DNA from 2 places in the Corynebacterium glutamicum ATCC 13032 genome. Region 1 is predicted to be linked to the other one. Evidence: predicted binding sites of a transcription regulator. Region 1 holds the regulator's gene; the other holds the start of a gene.
What was found. The regulator LexA, encoded in region 1, represses DNA repair genes until DNA is damaged. The targets are predictions, from matches to a motif close to CGAACANNTGTTCG.
Positions count from the first base shown of each region.

Region 1 (10,615 bases):
ATCAATCACACTATCGGGCACACAAAAACAACTAAAAACAATCAAACCCACAAAAGCAAAAGGCGGTACCACATCCAAATCGGATGCGGCACCGCTTTTAACAAGCTTCTAACGAGCTTTTAACAAGCAGAGCGTTGTTTACTCAGCGTCAAGGTCCTGTGCGATAAGCGCAGCGATCTTCTCAACAGCTTCAGCGTTGTCGGAGGTGACGGTAACTTCGTTGCCGTGCTCTGCGCCCAGCGCCATGATCATGAGGGAAGAGGACGCGTCGGTCTCTTCGTCATCATCGGAGCCAACCAGGGTCAGCAAGATTTCGTCGTCGTACTCAGCAGCCGCTTCAGCGATGATGGATGCTGGACGTGCGTGCAGGCCAACGGAGGAACCGACGGTTACAGTCTTGGAAGCCATGGAAAGTGTCCTTTCGTGTTGCTACGCCGTTAATCCGAACGGATTAGGGCGCAGCGATTTGTTAGTTAAACCCCCCAAGGGAGGGGATTTAATGTCGATCTCACTTTAGTCTAGTGAGACATTGTTCGTTTTGCCACGTTACCGGAAGCAAAAACAATGTCCGACCAGACATCGGGTCAAGGTCCGATTATGCGTTTACAGCTGCTTGTTGTGCTTCTTGCTTCGCGACTTCTGCAGCGACGGCCTTGTTTGGCCAGAACTGCTTCAGTGCGATGACAACGATGGTGGACACGATGGTGCCTGCTGCAAGTGCGATGAGCCAGCCCCACCATGGTTCGATTGCCCAGACCACGAAGATACCGCCGTGTGGAGCCCGAGAGCCGACGCCCAGTGCCATGGAGATTGCACCAGTGGTTGCACCGCCAGCCATCATTGCTGGGATCACACGGAATGGGTCAGCTGCGGCGAATGGGATGGCACCTTCGGAGACGAATGCCAGGCCAAGCAGCCAGGAAGACTTGCCGTTTTCTTGCTCTGCTGGGGTGAACAGCTTCTTGCGCAGCAGGGTAGCAATGGACAACGCGATTGGTGGGACCATGCCAGCTGCCATGATCGCGGCCATGATTTCCATGGAAGCTTGGTCGCCGGTAGACAGGCCTGCGGTACCAAAGAGGTAGGCTGCCTTGTTTACTGGTCCGCCGAGGTCGAAACACATCATGAGGCCCAAGATGATACCCAGCAAGATGGCGGAGCTTCCGGACATTGACGATAGCCAGTCCTGCAAACCAGTCATGATGGATGCGAGTGGGCGACCCAGCAGGAGGTACATGACGAGACCAACAACCACTGAGGTAAGTAGCGGGATGATGACCACAGGCATCAGTGACTGCACCACGCGTGGCACCTTCCAGGAGCCAATCCACAGGGCAATGAGACCAGCCAAGATACCGGTAACCAGACCACCAATGAAGCCAGCGCCGATGGTGACGGAGATGGCGCCACCGACGAAGCCCGGCGCGATGCCTGGGCGTCCAGCAAGTGCGTATGCGGTGTAGCCAGACAGGGCTGCCACGATGAAGCCCATGGCTGCTTGGCCGGTGGCGAACAGGACTGCGCCGAAGTACAACAGGAAGCCTGAACGCTCGAAGGTCATGGCCACGCCGTCAACATCGACGGTGTTGCCTGGCAGGTTGGTCAGAGAGAACTGGGTGGCGATTGCTTGCCAGCCGTTCGCCATGTCGTATCCACCGAATGCGAAGCCGAGAGCCAACAGGAGGCCGCCGGCAGCTACGAATGGAACCATGTAGGACACGCCGGTCATGACTGCCTGCTGGATGCGCTTGCCCCAGCCGAGCTTCTCGCCGGTGGTTTCAGCAGATGCCGCGACACCGGAACCGGAAACCTTGCGGGCGTTTGGGTTCTTGGAGGCTGCGATGGCCTCGTCGATCATCTTGGCTGGCTCATTGATCGCGCGCTTGACGCCGGATTCAATGACTGGCTTGCCAGCGAAACGCTCGCGGTCTTTAACTCCCACGTCGGTGGCGAAGATGACGGCGTCGGCAGCTTCGATGATCTTCGGATCGACTGGGGTGACAGCGGAAGAGCCCTGAGTCTCCACAACGAGTTCCACATCATCGCGGCCTTCCGCGTTTTGCGTCAGGGAATCCGCAGCCATGTAGGTGTGTGCGATACCGGTTGGGCATGCGGTGATTGCCACGATACGAGTAACGCTTGTCGACGCCGCCCCACTCTCAGCAACCGCCGCCGCAGCCGGAGCTGCAGCTGGCTCGGTGGTTTTTGGTGCTGGGTTGAGCACGGCATCGACAACGTCGACGATTTCCTGCTCGGTGGTGGCTTCCTGCAGAGCCTTGATGAAATCCTTCTTCACCAAGGAGCGAGCAAGCTTGGACAGGATCTTCAGGTGCTCTTTGCCGCCGCCAGCAGGTGCTGCAATGAGGAACACCAAGTTGGCATCGCCATCAGGTCCGCTGAAGTCCACACCCTTGCTCAGGCGAGCAAAGCCCAAGGTAGGGACAGATACGGCTTCGGAACGGCAGTGGGGGATAGCAACTTGACCAGGAACGCCGGTGCCGGACTTTGCTTCACGATCCAGCGCGTCTTTGGCAAGGGCGTCGGCGGAGGAAGCTCGGCCAGCGTCGAAAATAACAGTGGCAAGGTTGTTGATGACATCCGTGGTGGAGTCGCCGAAATCGACATCCAGCCGGACAAGCGAGGAATTATTTACGCTATTCATGCTGATTCTTTCAATCCTTTGACTTGGGTGACCGTTGCACCAGCTGTGGCGAGTTGGTCAGGACGAGGAATGGTAGTGCCAGGAAGAGACGCCGCAGTCGAGCCGTAAGACACGGCATTCAGCAGAGATTCCTCCAGTGTTTTCTTCTGGGAACGTGCCATAACAAAACCTGCAAGAGCACAGTCTCCAGCTCCAACGGTGGATACAACATCAATCTTTGGAGAAGTAGCAGTCCACGCACCTTCTGCGTTGACCAACACCGCTCCTGCGGCACCCAAGGTGACAAGCACCTGTTCGATGCCACGGTTAACCAGTACGTCCGCAGCTGCGATGATGGCGTCGTAATCGCCTTGCGCAGCACGCGCCTCCAGCTCTTCACCATCAGTGTTAGCCAGCTGGCCCAGTTCCAGACCATTTGGCTTAATCAGGTTCGGAGCAGCGCCAGGTGTATCCAAGCTCTCGCCCAACGCCATCAGTGGCTTGTCTGAGGTATCGACAGCCACGCGAACGTCAGGGCGTGCTGAATGGATCAACGCGGTGAGACGCGCGTACCAGTCAACTGGTGCCCCTGGTGGCAGCGAGCCCGCCAGGACAACCCAGGTGACTTCGGGGCGGAGCGCGTCGATAAGCACCTTTTCCAAGCTACGGAGCTTCTGCTCGCTGAGCGGCGCGCCGGGGCCGTTGAGCTTGGTGGTGGTGCCGTCCGGTTCGGTGACTGTGGTGTTGGTGCGGACGTTCTTGTTGATCACAACAGTTTCCACGGGCAAGCCGATGTCGCGGACCAGTGGGACGAAGGGGTCGAGCTTGCCGGCTGGGAACACAGCCAAGGTTTCAAAGCCCGCAAGCAAGACAGCGTGGGCGACATTGATGCCTTTACCACCTGCGACAGCGGTGACGGAATCAAGTCGTTGGACGGATCCACGGGAGAGCTCTTCGCCGAGCGACAGCGTGGAATCAATACTCGGGTTTGGGGTGAATGTGATGATCATGGGGTTACCACCTGAAAGTTGTGGTCGGGCAAAACTGGAAAATCTAGCGTGTGGTCATCGGTAACAAGGGCATCAAAATCAGCCAAGGTGGAAAAAGGGTGCTTCAAAAGTTGAAGTTCTTGATCTTGGGGAGATCTCGGGCTGAGAACAGCAACTGTGAAAGCCGCGTTTTTGATCATGGCTTGCTTGATGGGAATCGTCTCCGGGAAAAACGTGCACAGACTTGTATCGGATTGAATCGCATCAACCTCCACGAAGGCGATATCAGCGCGCAACTGCGAAATCATGTCTACTGCCGTGGACCCAATGATTGAAGAACAATTACCGTGAACCTGCCCGTGCAGCACCACCGTGGAGGTGGCATCTGTCGCGGACAAGGCAATCACAGCGCCGGGGGAACTTGTAACAACAGTCCACCTGGCATCTTCTGGAGGATCCCCCAACACCGTGGCAATCGCCGTGCACGCTAAACCTGAATCCAGGAAAATGCTGCGTGCTAGAGGTGTGATGAGGGAAACTGCAGTTTCTGCAAGTTCTAAAACACGGGGTTCCGGTGGCATTCCTTTACCCAAGGCAGGTTTCAGCCGAGGGGGAGACGTACCCATGGGCTCTGGGCTAATGGCGCCACCGTGAACTCGTTGCAACAAACCCAGTGACTCCATGATCCGAAGATCACGTCGCACTGTTTCGGTTGTCACATGGAAATGCTCGGCTAAATCTCCTACAGACACCGCACCAGTTGGTGCCAGTAAAGAAGCAATTGCATGCTGTCTTTCCGTTTGGCTGACCATGCTTAACCTCGCTGATGTTGGAGTTGGTGTTGACGTGGAAGAAATTTTGTTCAAGCGGGAAACTGGTTTTTGACCAGTGTTGTTTTGGTTCCGATTGTGGAAGAACCGTATGAAGTTATTAAAAGTGCTGGTTAAAGCGGAAAATCTAAAATAAATCGAGCGGAAAACACATGATGTGGCCTCAGTCACTATGATGGAGAAGGTGTTAAATCTCCTTCAAATGCATTGATAAGCTGGTGGAATATCAACTTGTGACGATGGTCTCAACGTATGAAATATGGTGATCGCTTAACAACACGCTATGTTGATATGTGTTTGTTTGTCAATATCCAAATGTTTGAATAGTTGCACAACTGTTGGTTTTGTGGTGATCTTGAGGAAATTAACTCAATGATTGTGAGGATGGGTGGCTACTGTGGCTGATGTGAATCAAGACACTGTACTGAAGGGCACCGGCGTTGTCGGTGGAGTCCGTTATGCAAGCGCGGTGTGGATTACCCCACGCCCCGAACTACCCCAAGCAGGCGAAGTCGTCGCCGAAGAAAACCGTGAAGCAGAGCAGGAGCGTTTCGACGCCGCTGCAGCCACAGTCTCTTCTCGTTTGCTTGAGCGCTCCGAAGCTGCTGAAGGACCAGCAGCTGAGGTGCTTAAAGCTACTGCTGGCATGGTCAATGACCGTGGCTGGCGTAAGGCTGTCATCAAGGGTGTCAAGGGTGGTCACCCTGCGGAATACGCCGTGGTTGCAGCAACAACCAAGTTCATCTCCATGTTCGAAGCCGCAGGCGGCCTGATCGCGGAGCGCACCACAGACTTGCGCGACATCCGCGACCGCGTCATCGCAGAACTTCGTGGCGATGAAGAGCCAGGTCTGCCAGCTGTTTCCGGACAGGTCATTCTCTTTGCAGATGACCTCTCCCCAGCAGACACCGCGGCACTAGACACAGATCTCTTTGTGGGACTTGTCACTGAGCTGGGTGGCCCAACGAGCCACACCGCGATCATCGCACGCCAGCTCAACGTGCCTTGCATCGTCGCATCCGGCGCCGGCATCAAGGACATCAAGTCCGGCGAAAAGGTGCTTATCGACGGCAGCCTCGGCACCATTGACCGCAACGCGGACGAAGCTGAAGCAACCAAGCTCGTCTCCGAGTCCCTCGAGCGCGCTGCTCGCATCGCCGAGTGGAAGGGTCCTGCACAAACCAAGGACGGCTACCGCGTTCAGCTGTTGGCCAACGTCCAAGACGGCAACTCTGCACAGCAGGCTGCACAGACCGAAGCAGAAGGCATCGGCCTGTTCCGCACCGAACTGTGCTTCCTTTCCGCCACCGAAGAGCCAAGCGTTGATGAGCAGGCTGCGGTCTACTCAAAGGTGCTTGAAGCATTCCCAGAGTCCAAGGTCGTTGTCCGCTCCCTCGACGCAGGTTCTGACAAGCCAGTTCCATTCGCATCGATGGCTGATGAGATGAACCCAGCACTGGGTGTTCGTGGCCTGCGTATCGCACGTGGACAGGTTGATCTGCTGACTCGCCAGCTCGACGCAATTGCGAAGGCCAGCGAAGAACTCGGCCGTGGCGACGACGCCCCAACCTGGGTTATGGCTCCAATGGTGGCTACCGCTTATGAAGCAAAGTGGTTTGCTGACATGTGCCGTGAGCGTGGCCTAATCGCCGGCGCCATGATCGAAGTTCCAGCAGCATCCCTGATGGCAGACAAGATCATGCCTCACCTGGACTTTGTTTCCATCGGTACCAACGACCTGACCCAGTACACCATGGCAGCGGACCGCATGTCTCCTGAGCTTGCCTACCTGACCGATCCTTGGCAGCCAGCAGTCCTGCGCCTGATCAAGCACACCTGTGACGAAGGTGCTCGCTTTAACACCCCGGTCGGTGTTTGTGGTGAAGCAGCAGCAGACCCACTGTTGGCAACTGTCCTCACCGGTCTTGGCGTGAACTCCCTGTCCGCAGCATCCACTGCTCTCGCAGCAGTCGGTGCAAAGCTGTCAGAGGTCACCCTGGAAACCTGTAAGAAGGCAGCAGAAGCAGCACTTGACGCTGAAGGTGCAACTGAAGCACGCGATGCTGTACGCGCAGTGATCGACGCAGCAGTCTAAACCACTGTTGAGCTAAAAAGCCTCAAATTCCTGTGTGGGAATTTGAGGCTTTTTGCGTGGTCTAAAGCGATTTGATGACCACGTGCTCCGCCCGAAGCTTATCGGGTGTGGGAATGTAGTTGTCCCACTCACTGCCTTCAGCGTTGGCGTAAGCAACCGCGTTGATCACGCTGTCCTCAGTGGATTTTCCATCATTGGATGCTGCCAAGAATCCTGCAGTAAAAGATTCCCGCCAATTCACGCCCTGCTTACCAGGGGTGCTGTCGTAGCTGGCTAACAGTGATTCAGACTCGGAAACATACAAAGATTCCGTCCGCTTGTTGGTAACCAACACCTCGGTGACACCGCTATCAATTAAAGCGCGCGCTGCCGCCACAGTCGGGGAGAGATCTCCCTCTACCCATGGACCTCTCAAGGTTTTGGGTTCTAATCCAGTGGCAATTTCGATTTCTTCCGCAGCCACAATCAGCGCATCCGGGGACGTAGCTGCAAGCTGTCGAATAACCGCACGCAACGCAGCACCAGTTGCTGCGATAGCTACCTTCACATGAGGGTGGTACAAGCGAAGTGATCTCACCACATCCACAAACCACGCAGCAGGCGCGATAGACGGCAAATTGCCACCCAACAACACCCACGCGGCATCTTCGGCTCGACGCACCACTAGATCACGAAGAATTGCCAACTGGGACACATCCAAAGGCATGGGGGAGTCTTTGAACTTAGTCTCATTGCCCTCTGCATCACGCATGGTCAAATGCATGGGGATGGGACCTGCCACCGGAATAATTTCATGAGGCAACCCAGCAAACGTCACCAGGCGCATGTAATGAGAGATTTCTGGAGCGGGAAAAACTGCAAAAGTTTCATTGCCGCCATAAAACAAGGTGGCAGCCACACCGGTGCCAAAACCACCGGCAACAGTGGAAACCTGCCGGATTTTGTTTGCTTCGCCAATTTCGATGGTGCCGTCAAGCTCATTGGTGCTCAACAGATACGGACTTGCAGTGACTGTAAGAATCATTCTGCAATCACAACTTCTACATCGCGTTCTCGCAACTGCTCAACGAAACTTGCTGGTGCACCCGCATCGGTGACCACCACATCGATATCGCTGATTGCGCCAAAGCTCACGAGGTAGTCGGTGCCCATCTTGGTGGAGTCACACAACACCACCACCTTGTGGGCGTTGGTGATCATCGCAGATTTCATGGCAGCCTCTTGGGAATCGGCCGTAGACAATCCGTGATCCAACGTCAACGCGTTGGTGCCGATGAACACTACATCCGCACGCATCAGCGCGAGAGTACGAAGCGCAGTGTCACCCACAACAGCCTGGGTGATCGCGCGAACGCTTCCTCCAAGCAGCTGGACATCATCAAGCCCGGCGTTGGCCAGATTAAGTGCGATGGGGAGGCAGTTGGTCACGATCGACCACTGCTTGGAGCTAGGATGCTCAGAAATGAGATCGGCCAAAGCAGTAACAGTAGTTCCCGCATCGAGGAACAGTCCGCCATGCTCAGCGGGCAGGAACTGCATCGCTGCCTTGGCAATGGAGTACTTTGCTGACGATGCAGACCTGAAACGAGTATCCAAGCTCAACTCTGTGGTTTGGAAAGATTGGGTGGCTACTGCGCCACCGTGAACGCGGTGAACAATTCCCTCGCGGTCTAGCACCGCAAGGTCTCGTCGAATCGTCTCTGCAGTGACATCGAATCGGCCCGCTAATTCTGTGACATTTACACGTCCCTCAACTGCCGTTAATGAGGCAATCTGTCGACGGCGCTCCTCTGCGTACATGTCACTCCTTAAAGCAAAAAGCCAATTTACTAAATATGTCCGAATTTCTTACCCATTGTCTCACTGTCCAACGCCCAAAAGCCTCATTTGGTTGCCGGCGGAGGGGTGAAATCGGGAGTCAATCAAAAAAACCGGGCAGCGTTTTTCTATTGTCCGGCCCAGAATTTTCGAAAACCCACAGGTAAACTCACTTTCTAGATCAGCAAAAACTTATTTGCCCGATTACCCCCGAATGTGGCTATATAAAGCAAAACCCGCCACGATATGTGAGAACACATACTGTGGCGGGAACCTGAAAAGCGACTTAAAGCTTGCGCATCACGGAAACAACCTTGCCCATGATTTCTGCATTCTCAGCAGGAATTGGGGCAAACGTATCGTTGTGTGGCAGGAGCCAGATGCCAGATGAATCCTTGTGGAATTCCTTCACGGTGGCTTCACCGTCAATCATTGCCGCGACGAACTCGCCCTGCTCAGCGACCGGCTGGGAACGAACAACAACCCAGTCGCCGGTGAGGATGCCAGCATCCCTCATGGACTCGCCAACAACCTGGAGCATGAACAAGTCACCGTCTCCGACGATTTCTGCGGGGAGTGGGTAGTACTCTTCGATGTTCTGCTCAGCGGTGATCGGGCTACCAGCGGCAATTTTGCCCACCACTGGGACAAATGAGGTCTGGCCAGCTAACTCAGGATCATGGACCCCGGCCTGAGGGGCCTTGCTCTTTGCCTGTGTAGCAGCCTTGGAGGAACGGCTTTCAGTTTCTGGAAGGTGGCGAACATCCACCGCGCGAGGCTTATTAGGGTCCCTGCGCAGGAAGCCCTTCTTCTCTAGCTCTTTAAGCTGGTAAGCAACGGAAGAAGTGGATTGAAGTCCTGCAGCATCACCAATTTCCCTAATGCTTGGTGGATAACCCCTCAAAACCACAGCATCTCGGATAACCTCTAAAATCCTGCGCTGCCTATCTGACAAACTTGCTGGATCTGGTTTTCCGTTGGGCAAGGTCTTAACTGTGCGGCTACCGCGACTGCCTCGTGCACCTGCTGGCTTCTTTTCGATTGCCATCTTCCGTTCCCTTCCTCTCATTGTTTGCCCGTTAAAGCACTAAAAACTCTGTTCGCTTCCATGTTCACTCTTGATGAGGGTTCATCCAGTGTGAACTTCTGAAGCTGAATGCTGAGCTATTCGAACCTCTGTCAGTATTTCTAGTTTCCAACCATACAGGTTTTCCTGCGGAAATGGTACGAGTGTTCGAGATTTTTAAATCTTCTCTAGACAACGTTCGAACGGGGTGCTATAAATCGAACATAGAAACTTAGTCGAACATGTGAACGGTATTGGTGTTCGAACGTGTCGTGGCTAAAAGTTAAGATGTGGGCAAACAATTGAGGCGGGAGTTTTGAAATGACTGTTTATGCGGGTAAAGAGCTAGATTCACGTAAGCTGCGTCAAGGTGTGGTCGTACCTTCCGCTGCTGTCTGGATGGGGGAAGGCGCCGGTCTTAAATCAGCTAATAAGAGGCATGTTCGAACGATTGACTGTTCGAATGGAGATCGTTTTCATCAGCCATCAAGTCTTCGCATTCTTCCACACGGTGAAAGAAATTATCGAACATCACAGCAACAGGTGCGTGAACAAGACCCAGAAAACACCACAGGTGGCAATAGTGACGCGCGTTCGATTAAAGAATCCCTCAAACAATGGGCGGGCGGAGGACTGTTTGGGCTGGTTATTTTCGCCGGAATTTTGCTCTCCCAATCAGGGGAAGAAGAAGTGAGCCAGAACTACTACGAAACCCAGATGGTGGGTGTCAGTCTCGGGCGCTAATCGGGAATAGATCAATGCTGGCATAAACTAAAGGCACAACAGCCGATTCACTTATTTTTAGGCGAATGCTTGAAGTCGAAGTAAGTGAGGGGGAGAGGATCCGTTAGTGTACTGCCCATTTTGCCAACATGATCATTCAAAAGTCATTGACTCCCGCGTCATTGACGCCGGAAGCGCCATTCGCAGGCGCCGCGAGTGCAGCAAATGCGAAGGCCGTTTCACCACCATCGAAAAAGCTGTTCTCCTCGTTGTTAAAAGAAACGGCGTCACTGAACCGTTCAGTCGAGAAAAAGTAGTCACCGGTGTCCGTCGTGCATGCCAAGGCCGCGACGTATCAGATGACGCGTTGAAACGCCTAGCTCAGCAAGTGGAAGAAACAGTCCGCAGCAACGGAAGCTCTCAAGTACGCGCTAACGATATTGGTTTAGCCAT
Region 1 covers NC_003450.3:2,035,555-2,046,169, reverse strand. The annotation lists gene CGL_RS09640 (HPr family phosphocarrier protein) at 139-408, opposite strand; gene CGL_RS09635 (fructose-specific PTS transporter subunit EIIC) at 596-2,662, opposite strand; gene CGL_RS09630 (1-phosphofructokinase) at 2,659-3,651, opposite strand; gene CGL_RS09625 (DeoR/GlpR family DNA-binding transcription regulator) at 3,648-4,442, opposite strand; gene ptsP (phosphoenolpyruvate--protein phosphotransferase) at 4,858-6,555, shown strand; gene CGL_RS09615 (1-phosphofructokinase family hexose kinase) at 6,617-7,579, opposite strand; gene CGL_RS09610 (DeoR/GlpR family DNA-binding transcription regulator) at 7,576-8,355, opposite strand; gene lexA (transcriptional repressor LexA) at 8,660-9,421, opposite strand; gene CGL_RS15685 (hypothetical protein) at 9,761-10,183, shown strand; gene nrdR (transcriptional regulator NrdR) at 10,290-10,615, shown strand, end outside.

Region 2 (10,615 bases), 260 kb from region 1:
GCTGCTGAGAAGGCAGCCTCCGTCTCTTCCTGATACGCGGCCCAGGCTTGAGCGTCCCAAATCTCCAGAAAATCCACCGAACCGATAACGACACACTCTTTTGTCAGCCCCGCATATGTGCGGTGCGCTGCCGAAAGGGTGATGCGCCCCTGGCCGTCGGGTCGTTGTTCATCCGCGCTTGCTGCAAGGTTTCGGATAAACGCACGAGCCTCAGGGTTTGTCCTAGAAACTGCAGCTGCCTTGCGAGCCCTTGCTGCAAATTCTTCCTTCGGATAAACCGCGAGACTGTGGTCTTGACCTTTAGTGACCATCAATCCCCCCGCAAGGTCCTCACGGAACTTTGCTGGAAGAGTCAGCCTGCCTTTGTCATCGAGTTTCGGGGTATAGGTACCAAGGAACATCCTTGAAGTCCCCTTCCCAGCAACTCAGTGGCATAAACAGAACCAACCATTCAGTTTGTCTCTGAGGGTGCGTAGTGGCCTCTCATGCAAGACCACCGCGCACCGCTGCAGCCCACAATACCCCACTTTCCCCCACCTGAATCAAGTGTTAGGTTCACTTTCCCCCACTTTCCCAATATCCATGCAGGTCACCCACACAAAAACAAAGTGGGGCAAATTTCGTGTCGCCCCCTTATTTTTTCACGCCCCCCATGTCATACCCACTCAAATCGCGGTTTTGAGCAACTTCACCAACTTTCTCTTGTTACCCAAAACCATCGATCTTGCAGGGGAAATGGCAGGTAAAATCTGAAGAACTCTTAAGGTTCCCAACGAACTCTCAGGATTCCACATCGGCCAGAATCGGCGGCTCTTCAAGTGGGGGAAGGTGGGGAGTCTCGGTGGGAGAAAGTGGGGAGTGTGAATTGAAGGCTTTCAGCTCCGAGGGAACCCAGTCGCCACCTCTACTAGCCCGGTCCCCCAATAGCTAATTCCTAGCCCGCCGCGGAAGAAGAATTCCCACCCATCCCCGTACCCACTTCATACATGCCCAATTCATGCCAAAAAATAACGGCGAGGGGCGACAGCTTAGATAGCTGTTGCCCCTCGCACGTTTACTCCTGGGCGCTACCAGGAGTGAGAAGACTTATTCAGTTACTTCTTACTTATTGCCCTCGAATCGTCGACGGAAGTTTTCTTCCATTTTGTCCCCAATGGTGGAATTGCCCTGTTGGCGATTCTTCGCATTGGAAGTGCGGGATGTGACGGAGATTTTGTTGGAGCCGCCCCCCGCGCAGCATCCACACTCCCGATCCGAACATGACTAAGAATCCGATAATTCCGAGCGCAACGAACCACAATGTTTGCTGGCTTAATGCGACGCCGGCAACAAGAAGGACAAGTCCGAGTACGAAAAGTGCGATTCCCCGAAGGGTAAACCCACCGCCTGCTAGGCCATTGTTACTTGCAACCGCTTTTCCAAATTTCGGATCATCTGCCATGAGCGCTTGCTCAATTTCGCGCAGTGCGCGTTGCTCCTGCTCTGAAAGCGACACGATGTCCTCCCGGTGGTTAGTAGAGACATTTTTTCTTCTATGCCTTATTAACGCCCAGAATATCCAGAATGTTCCCCGTTATGCCAATAACGACAAAAACGAGGGGGATACCCCGGCCGATCATGGTGGATCTTTTTGACACACACTCCCCTCTAGGCGCCCGTCAGTTGAGACGAATTTGTTAAAACAGCAGGTTAAACAGCACTTTTTCACGATTGTTACGAATCCAAAACAGTCTGGTTAACTACCCCCGTTCTGCCGCAAACGAAGGTTTATAAGACAAAGATCACATGTCGGCGCGGGCGTTAAAAAATAGGATTACGCAGCACCTATGCAGCATCCACGCTTGGACTAAAGCCGTGTTGCGCCTCCTCCAGGAACAGGGCAACTCGAGCCATAAAGCGATCTAAGTCCGCCGCAGAAAGGGTGATATCCAGCCCACTGCTTGCTCTTGATCTAATGGTGGAGAATTGGGAAAGTTCAGCCGCCCACTCCGCTGCCTCATCTCCCACCAATTGGAGCTGATCCCAAGCACTCTTAGGCTTCCGCTTTCTGGCAGCTACGTCGCTTCCCGCCACCACCGCACCGGCCGTTCGGAGAGCGGATTGATAGGACATCTCTAGAGCCAGCAGAAGATCACCTTCGCCGCGGTAGGTATGTGCCTGCTCTAAAAGGATGTGCGCCTTGGAGAAAAACTGGGCCCTTTTTCCTCCCACTCTCTCAAACCTCGTTGTTGCTGAAATTACGTCACCCATTGTCTTCCTCTCCTTTCAATCCGCTCTAGCTTTGAAGGCCTAGAAACCTTCGTTTCTTTTGTTAGCCCTCACTATATGGACAGGGGTGGACATCAAAATCGATTATTCGAACACATATTTGAATAATGGATTTTGGGGTGTAAACTACTTCAGTTCGGCCGATTCCTGCATAGATTTCTGCGGAACACCCAACTCACATCACCACTTCTGGTTTGATGGGGAGCGTGTCACCGATCATTCGTAAATTGAGTATCCCCGAGTTCACCACCAACACCCCAGTGTTGGTGGATATCTACATCGCAGCGATGAACTATGACAAAGCAATCAGGGATACCCGGATCGAAGTCTGGCGGAGAAACTCCCAGAACCCCGGATTCACAGCAGTGGCAGCGCTGATGGATGATCAGGTCGTGGGCGTGGCCTATGGCTTCAATGGCAGCCCAGATCATTGGTGGCAACACCAATTACGCCGGGGACTCCGACAACAAGGAGGCCCGACGGAAGAGGAAATCCATATCATCCACAACTACTTTGAGGTTGCGGAAGTTCATGTTCAGCCTGGCTTCCAAGGTCACGGCATTGGCCGAAAGCTGATGCATGAACTGTTAAAAGACAAACAAAACACTTTTGCCATTTTGTCTACACCCGAGGTCGACGATGAGGCGAACCATGCGTTTAGCCTGTATCGCTCTCTCGGCTTCACTGACTTGCTCAGGCAGTTTAGGTTTGACGGGGATCAACGGCCGTTTGCCGTATTGATCACCGCCCTCCCCCTTCATGATTCCTAAGAGGGCTTAACGCACCGCGTCTTGGCCGTGCTCTGCTCCCCAAGCAGGCGCCATGCCAAGGTTGTACAACACTTCTTGGGTTGCACGGGTGAAGTTAAGCGTCATGAAGTGCAGATCTTCCGCACCTTCGGCAATGAGTCGCTCTGCCATATTGGTGGAATATTCAATGCCCACCTTGCGGATCTCGTCTTTGTTCGCTTCTTCATTGCCGTTTGCAGCTCGAACAAGTGATTCTTCTAGTTGGCTCGGCAATTGAGCACCAGAGAGTTCGACCTGTCGACGCACAGACCGCAGGCTCGTAATGGGCATGATGCCAGGAATGATTGGCTTCGCACCATGAATGGGGTCTGCAGCGACAAGGCGATCACGAAGTCGCAGGTAGTCTTCCACATCAAAGAACATCTGCGTGATGGAGTACTCTGCCCCTCCACGCAGCTTCGCCAGAGTGTATTTGGTGTCTTCTTCTAGAGTTTTCGCCCGGAAATGCCCTTCGGGGAAGGAGGCGATACCGAGGTCGAATTCCCGGAACTCAGGAGTGGACTTAATAAGATCGATGAGCTCAGAGGCATAGTTCAGTCCTCCATCGGTGCTCACCCAATCGCCTAATGGGTCTCCAGGCGGATCTCCTCGAAGCGCCAACAGGTTTGTTAATCCCAGCTCTAGGTATTCCCGAAGAATTGCCTTCATCTCTTCGCGAGTGTGGTTAACCAGGGTCAGGTGCACCAGAGTGGTCAACGGTTGTTTCGCTAATCGTCGAGCAATACGTGAGGTTCTCTCACGGGTTGATCCGCCAGCACCATAAGTCACGGAGACAAACGATGCACCGAGGTCATGGAAGACCTCTGCTGCGCGGTAAAGACGCTCTTCAGCTGCATCGTCGCGGGGTGGCATAAACTCGACAGAAAAAGGTACTCGGCCGGGTGAAGGACGCTTCAAAACGTCGCTAATTGCCCATTGAGATGAGGCTGGGATGTTCGTTAGGGACATGCCTGGGTATCTTAGTGTGATGAGAGTGTTTTGTTGGGACTGCCTCTGGCATTTATTCACCTCCACCAAAATTCAGCCCGCATCCCCCTATTCGATTGAAGGACGTCTCCTTGAGCAGTTTCGATGCCCATGACCTTGACCTCGACAAATTTCCGGAGGTCGTGCGAGATCGTTTGACGCAGTTCCTCGATGCTCAAGAGCTAACAATTGCTGATATCGGCGCTCCTGTCACAGATGCTGTGGCCCATCTTCGCAGTTTCGTGCTCAATGGAGGAAAGCGAATCCGTCCTCTTTATGCGTGGGCTGGTTTCCTGGCGGCGCAAGGCCATAAGAATTCTTCTGAAAAACTTGAGTCCGTCCTTGACGCCGCAGCGAGTCTCGAATTCATCCAGGCTTGTGCCTTGATTCATGACGATATTATCGATTCTTCTGATACCCGGCGCGGAGCCCCCACAGTTCACCGGGCTGTGGAAGCTGATCACCGCGCCAATAATTTCGAAGGCGATCCCGAGCACTTTGGCGTTTCAGTCTCGATTTTGGCTGGCGATATGGCATTGGTGTGGGCAGAAGACATGCTGCAGGATTCCGGTTTGAGTGCAGAGGCATTGGCCCGCACGAGGGATGCTTGGCGTGGCATGCGTACTGAGGTTATTGGCGGCCAGCTGCTTGATATTTATCTAGAGTCGCACGCCAACGAGTCGGTGGAGCTTGCGGATTCTGTCAACCGCTTCAAAACGGCCGCTTACACGATTGCGCGCCCATTGCACCTGGGCGCCTCCATTGCTGGCGGTTCGCCGCAGCTTATCGACGCGCTCCTCCACTACGGCCACGACATCGGCATTGCATTCCAGTTGAGGGATGATCTGCTTGGTGTGTTTGGGGATCCCGCTATCACCGGCAAACCAGCTGGAGACGATATCCGTGAAGGCAAGCGCACTGTTCTTCTTGCGCTCGCTCTACAACGCGCTGATAAGCAATCTCCTGAAGCTGCAACGGCCATTCGCGCAGGTGTTGGAAAGGTGACTTCACCAGAAGATATTGCTGTCATTACAGAGCATATTCGAGCTACTGGTGCTGAAGAAGAAGTTGAGCAGCGAATTTCCCAGCTGACTGAATCCGGTTTGGCTCACCTCGATGATGTAGACATCCCCGATGAGGTGCGCGCACAGTTGCGGGCACTGGCTATCCGCTCAACCGAACGTCGGATGTAGTAGACGCGTATGACACTTTTTCAACGTTTAACCAACCCTGTAGTGCTCGGCGGCCTAGCAGGTGTTTTGCTTCTGCTCGGCTCTTTCGGTGGCGGTGCCATTCGGTACCGTGGCGGAGTGCTCGATGCGTTGGGGCTTAACTTCCTTGCTTTTGGCCACGCGCAGGGTATTTCCAATACCGTGTTGTGGGTTGGGCAGCTGCTGCTGATTGGCGCGTGGGTTCACCTTGGACGTCGGTTGTTCAAGAAAAAAGTCGCTGATGACACCGCAGACGCTGCTGACTTAGGTCTTGTAAAGCGCACGTTGTATGCCATGGTGGTGCCCCTCATTTTTGCGGCACCAATGATGTCGCGTGATGTTTATTCCTATCTCATGCAGGGCGCGATGCTGCGTGATGGCTTCGATCCCTACACTGAGGGCGCTGCGGTAAACCCTGGCCCCATGTTGCTTGAGGTCTCTCATGATTGGCGCAACACCACGACGCCGTATGGTCCACTACACCTGTGGATTGGAGACATGATCACCACGGTTGTGGGCGATAATGTCACCTTGGGCGTCGTCGCTTACAAGATCTTGTCGATCATTGGCCTTGCTGTGACAGGCTGGAGCATTGTCCGCATTGCACAACATTTTGGAGCCAACCCAGCAATTGCATTGTGGATTGGTGTGGCCAATCCTGTGATGATCATCCACATGATCGGCGGCATGCACAATGAATCCCTCATGGTGGGATTGGTCAGCGTCGGCTTGTTGCTAGCACTGAAGAAGCGTTTCGTGGCAGGTGTGGCACTCATTGCAGTGGCTGTGTCGCTGAAAGCTACAGCGGCGATTGCACTTCCTTTTGTGGTGTGGATCGGCATGCATCATTTCGCAGGATTCTTAGCCACCAAAAAGGGCAAAGACTCCCCTACCCTTAAGCAACAGGTCCCCGCGTTCTTTGCCACTGGAGCTGCAGGTGTTGCTGTCACTGGTGTTGTTGTCAGTGCGATCACTTGGGCGTCTGGCGCTTCGTGGGGCTGGATCAGTGAGATCAGTGGCAACAGCAAGGTAATCAACCCGCTGGCTTTCCCTTCTTTGGTGGCCAGTGTGATCACCATGGTGGCTGAAGTGTTCGTTGACGATTTCGACTACAACGCAGTGGTTAATGTTGTGCGCTCAATCTCCATGCTGATCATGCTTGGCGGGTTGGTCGTATGTTGGTGGCTGTTCCGCCAGAACGAACGCAGGGCGGTCACTGGTACAGCAGCGGCTTATGCCGTGGCTTTTGTGTTCAATTCTGTGACCTTGCCGTGGTACTACGCCAGCTTGATCTCTTTGCTCGGCACATTTAAACCACCGATGTGGTTGATTCGCTTCGCAGCGGGTGCTTCGGTGTTTATCGCGCTGATGTTTACCGGAAGTGGAAACCACCAGCTGTACAACATCGTTACGGTGATCATCGCAGCAATTATCGCGTGGCTTGCCACCGTGGTGATCTTTGATGACACTGACCCTGCAACAACGGCCACGGAGAAACCCTCCCCGCATACCGTTTCCTAGTTGCATAAGGTAAACCGCCACCCCACTAACAAAATGGGATGGCGGTTTTTTAGATCTTTTAGAAAGCGCTTAGAACGCCATTGCTTGAGCGCGTCGCATAACTTCACGAGCCAACTGGCCATGAAGTGCATCGATGGGGCGACCAGGAAGGGTCTCGTCTTCGGTAAACAGGAACGCGAGGATTTCCTCGTCGCTGAAGCCACCGTCGGCAAGCAAGGCAATAACTCCAGGGATGAAACGGTTGGTGTTTTCCTTCTTGGTGCTCAGGAAAGCTTCTGGAATGTAGCGAATACCGTCGCGCCGGACCACGATCAATTTGTGTTCATTGACCAGATCCATCACCTTGGTGACAACAACGCCGAGGCGCTCGGCTGTCTCCGGAAGGGTCAGCAATGGTTCATTGTCGGGCAGGGCGAAGGAAGATTCATTGTTGGAACTCACAGTCTTAATTTAGCTGGTTCGAGCTCTAATGGAGAATCTTTAGGGTATTTCTGCGCGTGCCGGGAATGAAAGCACCTTCTTGACCTTTGAAAACAGGATGTCACTACCACTTTTTGTGTACCTTCCGACATACTGGAACGCATGGCAAACTTGAAGGTCGGTGACGTTTTAGAGGACAGGTATCGGATTGAAACTCCGATTGCCCGGGGTGGTATGTCTACCGTGTACAGGTGCCTTGATCTTCGTTTAGGACGTTCCATGGCGCTTAAAGTCATGGAAGAAGATTTCGTTGATGATCCCATTTTCCGGCAGCGTTTCCGTAGGGAAGCTCGGTCAATGGCGCAGCTAAATCATCCAAATTTGGTCAATGTGTATGATTTTTCCGCTACTGACGGTTTGGTGTATCTGGTGATGGAGTTAATCACTGGTGGCACCTTGCGTGAGTTGCTGGCTGAGCGGGGACCTATGCCCCCGCATGCTGCTGTGGGCGTTATGCGTGGGGTGCTCACGGGTCTCGCGGCTGCCCACCGGGCGGGCATGGTGCACCGGGATATCAAGCCTGACAACGTGTTGATCAATAGTGATCACCAGGTGAAACTGTCTGATTTCGGCTTGGTTCGAGCGGCTCACGCCGGCCAGTCTCAGGACAATCAGATTGTGGGCACGGTGGCTTATCTTTCCCCTGAGCAGGTTGAGGGCGGTGAGATCGGGCCGGCCAGCGACGTGTATTCGGCAGGCATTGTGCTCTTTGAGCTGCTCACAGGCACCACGCCTTTTTCGGGCGAGGATGATCTCGACCATGCATACGCCCGCCTTACGGAAGTCGTGCCGGCACCGAGTTCGCTTATCGACGGCGTCCCCTCCCTCATCGATGAGCTTGTCGCGACAGCTACCTCCATTAATCCTGAGGATCGTTTCGATGATTCTGGAGAGTTTTTGTCCGCACTGGAAGATGTCGCAACAGAGTTGAGCTTGCCGGCTTTCCGGGTCCCTGTGCCGGTTAATTCCGCAGCCAATAGGGCTAATGCCCAGGTCCCGGATGCTCAGCCAACTGATATGTTTACCACCCATATCCCCAAGACTCCTGAGCCTGATCACACTGCGATCATTCCGGTGGCCTCAGCAAATGAGACGTCGATTCTGCCTGCGCAAAACATGGCACAAAATATGGCGCAGAATCCGCTGCAACCTCCGGAACCTGATTTCGCCCCGGAGCCACCTCCGGACACAGCGCTGAATATTCAAGATCAAGAGCTTGCGCGCGCCGATGAGCCAGAAATTAATACCGTCAGCAATCGTTCCAAATTGAAGCTGACGTTGTGGTCAATTTTCGTGGTCGCAGTGATCGCTGCTGTTGCTGTTGGCGGTTGGTGGTTCGGTTCAGGCCGTTACGGTGAGATTCCGCAGGTGTTGGGCATGGATGAGGTCCAGGCAGTAGCTGTTGTAGAGGAAGCTGGTTTCGTGGCAGTGGCTGAACCTCAGTATGACAATGAGGTTCCCACTGGTTCGATTATTGGGACTGAACCTTCTTTTGGTGAGCGCCTTCCTCGCGGCGAGGATGTTTCTGTCCTCGTCTCTCAAGGGCGTCCCGTGGTGCCGGATCTTAGCGAGGATCGATCCTTAAGCACCGTTCGTGAAGAGTTGGAACAGCGCACGTTCGTCTGGGTTGATGGCCCAGGTGAATATTCTGACGATGTTCCAGAAGGACAAGTAGTTTCTTTTACACCGTCGTCAGGCACGCAGCTTGATGTTGGTGAAACCGTGCAGATCCATTTGAGCCGAGGCCCCGCCCCGGTTGAGATTCCTGATGTCTCTGGCATGGGAGTGGATCAGGCAACACGTGTGTTGGAGCGCGCAGGTTTGAGCGTCGAGCGTACTGAAGAAGGCTTTGATGCTGAGACACCAAATGGTGATGTCTACGGGACTTCGCCCAAGGTATCTACTGAGGTCAAGCGCGGAACCTCTGTTGTGCTGCAGGTGTCCAATGCTATTTCGGTACCGGATGTGGTGGGTATGACCAAGGACGAAGCCACCGCGGCGCTTGCGGAAGAAGGATTGGTCGTGGCGTCGACAAGCATTATTCCTGGTGAGGCGGCGAGCTCCGCTGACGCCGTCGTGACCGTCGAGCCTGAATCCGGCAGCCGCGTTGATCCAGCGCATCCGCAGGTCAGCCTCGGGTTAGCTGGGGAGATTCAAGTTCCAAGCGTGGTTGGACGTAAGGTTAGCGATGCTCGAAGCATTCTGGAAGAAGCCGGTTTAACGCTGACAACTGATGCGGACGACAACGATCGAATTTATAGTCAAACCCCTCGTGCACGCAGCGAAGTCTCGGTAGGGGGAGAAGTTACAGTAAGGGCGTTTTAGTGGTTCCCTCGTTGCAGCAATGGCGAAAACCTGCTCTCATCCTGGCCATTTTGACGGTGCTAGGCGTACTCCTGACCCATTGGTTCGCCTGGCCACTCACCTGGCCGCTGGGGCTGCGTCTTCCCGTTGATGTAGAGGTGTACTGGCAGGGTGCGCGCGAGTTTTGGCTCGCCGATGATCTCTACGACATCAGGTATGACACCACTTTCGACAACTTGCCGTTCACCTATCCCCCTTTCGGTGCGTTGGTGTTCACCCCATTGTGGTGGATTCATGACCTCTTTGGTCTTCTCGTCACCGAACGTGTCTTCGCGCTAATCACGCTGCTCACCACCTACGCTGTGGCAGTTTTCCTGCTCCGCCTGGCCGGCGTGCGCGATCGTGTGTGGGAATTCGTCGCATTCGCAGCCCTGCTCGTGTCCGCGCCGGTGTATTTCACACTCAATATTGGGCAAATAAACGTCATGCTCATGGCTTTAACGCTTTTCGACGTCGCCCTCCCCCGCAGCACGCGCCATTCAGGCGTGCTCAAATACGTGCCACTCGGCGTACTCACCGGCATTGCCGCTGCGATCAAACTAACCCCACTAGTGTTCGGGCTGTATTTCCTCATCCTGTGGGTCGTGACTAAATCACCACGCGGACTGTTTGGAATGATTGGTGGCTTCCTCGGGGCATCCGGGCTTGCAATTATTTTCCGACCATCCATTAGCATCCAATATTTCACCGACGTGCTGTTTACCGCAGAACGCATCGGCGACCTCCACTTCGCACGCAATGTCTCCATCCGTGCGGTTTTGGAACGACTCCCCGAACTTGGTTCCGCAGCATCTATCATGTGGCTTGTTGCTGTGGCGCTAGTGATCATCGCAGTCGCAGTTGCTGCTTACCGAATCCTGCGGACGGATCTCTCCGCGCACAATCGTCTGCTGGCTGTTTCCCTCGTGTCGCTCGTTGCACTGTTGTGCTCCCCCGTCAGTTGGTACCACCACTGGGTGTGGCTTGGTCCGTTAATCGTCGCTCTCTGGCTAACTC
Region 2 covers NC_003450.3:2,295,405-2,306,019, forward strand. The annotation lists gene mraZ (division/cell wall cluster transcriptional repressor MraZ) at 1-401, opposite strand, end outside; partial or broken gene CGL_RS10765 (DUF3040 domain-containing protein) at 1,102-1,495, opposite strand; gene CGL_RS10770 (SAV_6107 family HEPN domain-containing protein) at 1,825-2,250, opposite strand; gene CGL_RS10775 (GNAT family N-acetyltransferase) at 2,475-3,038, shown strand; gene metF (methylenetetrahydrofolate reductase [NAD(P)H]) at 3,045-4,025, opposite strand; gene idsA (geranylgeranyl pyrophosphate synthase IdsA) at 4,136-5,236, shown strand; gene CGL_RS10790 (alpha-(1->6)-mannopyranosyltransferase A) at 5,246-6,775, shown strand; gene CGL_RS10795 (Rv2175c family DNA-binding protein) at 6,845-7,216, opposite strand; gene pknB (Stk1 family PASTA domain-containing Ser/Thr kinase) at 7,358-9,580, shown strand; gene CGL_RS10805 (glycosyltransferase 87 family protein) at 9,580-10,615, shown strand, end outside.
Region 2: CGL_RS10770 (SAV_6107 family HEPN domain-containing protein) is a predicted target of LexA. The motif match lies at 2,358-2,371, and genes of this name have one in related genera.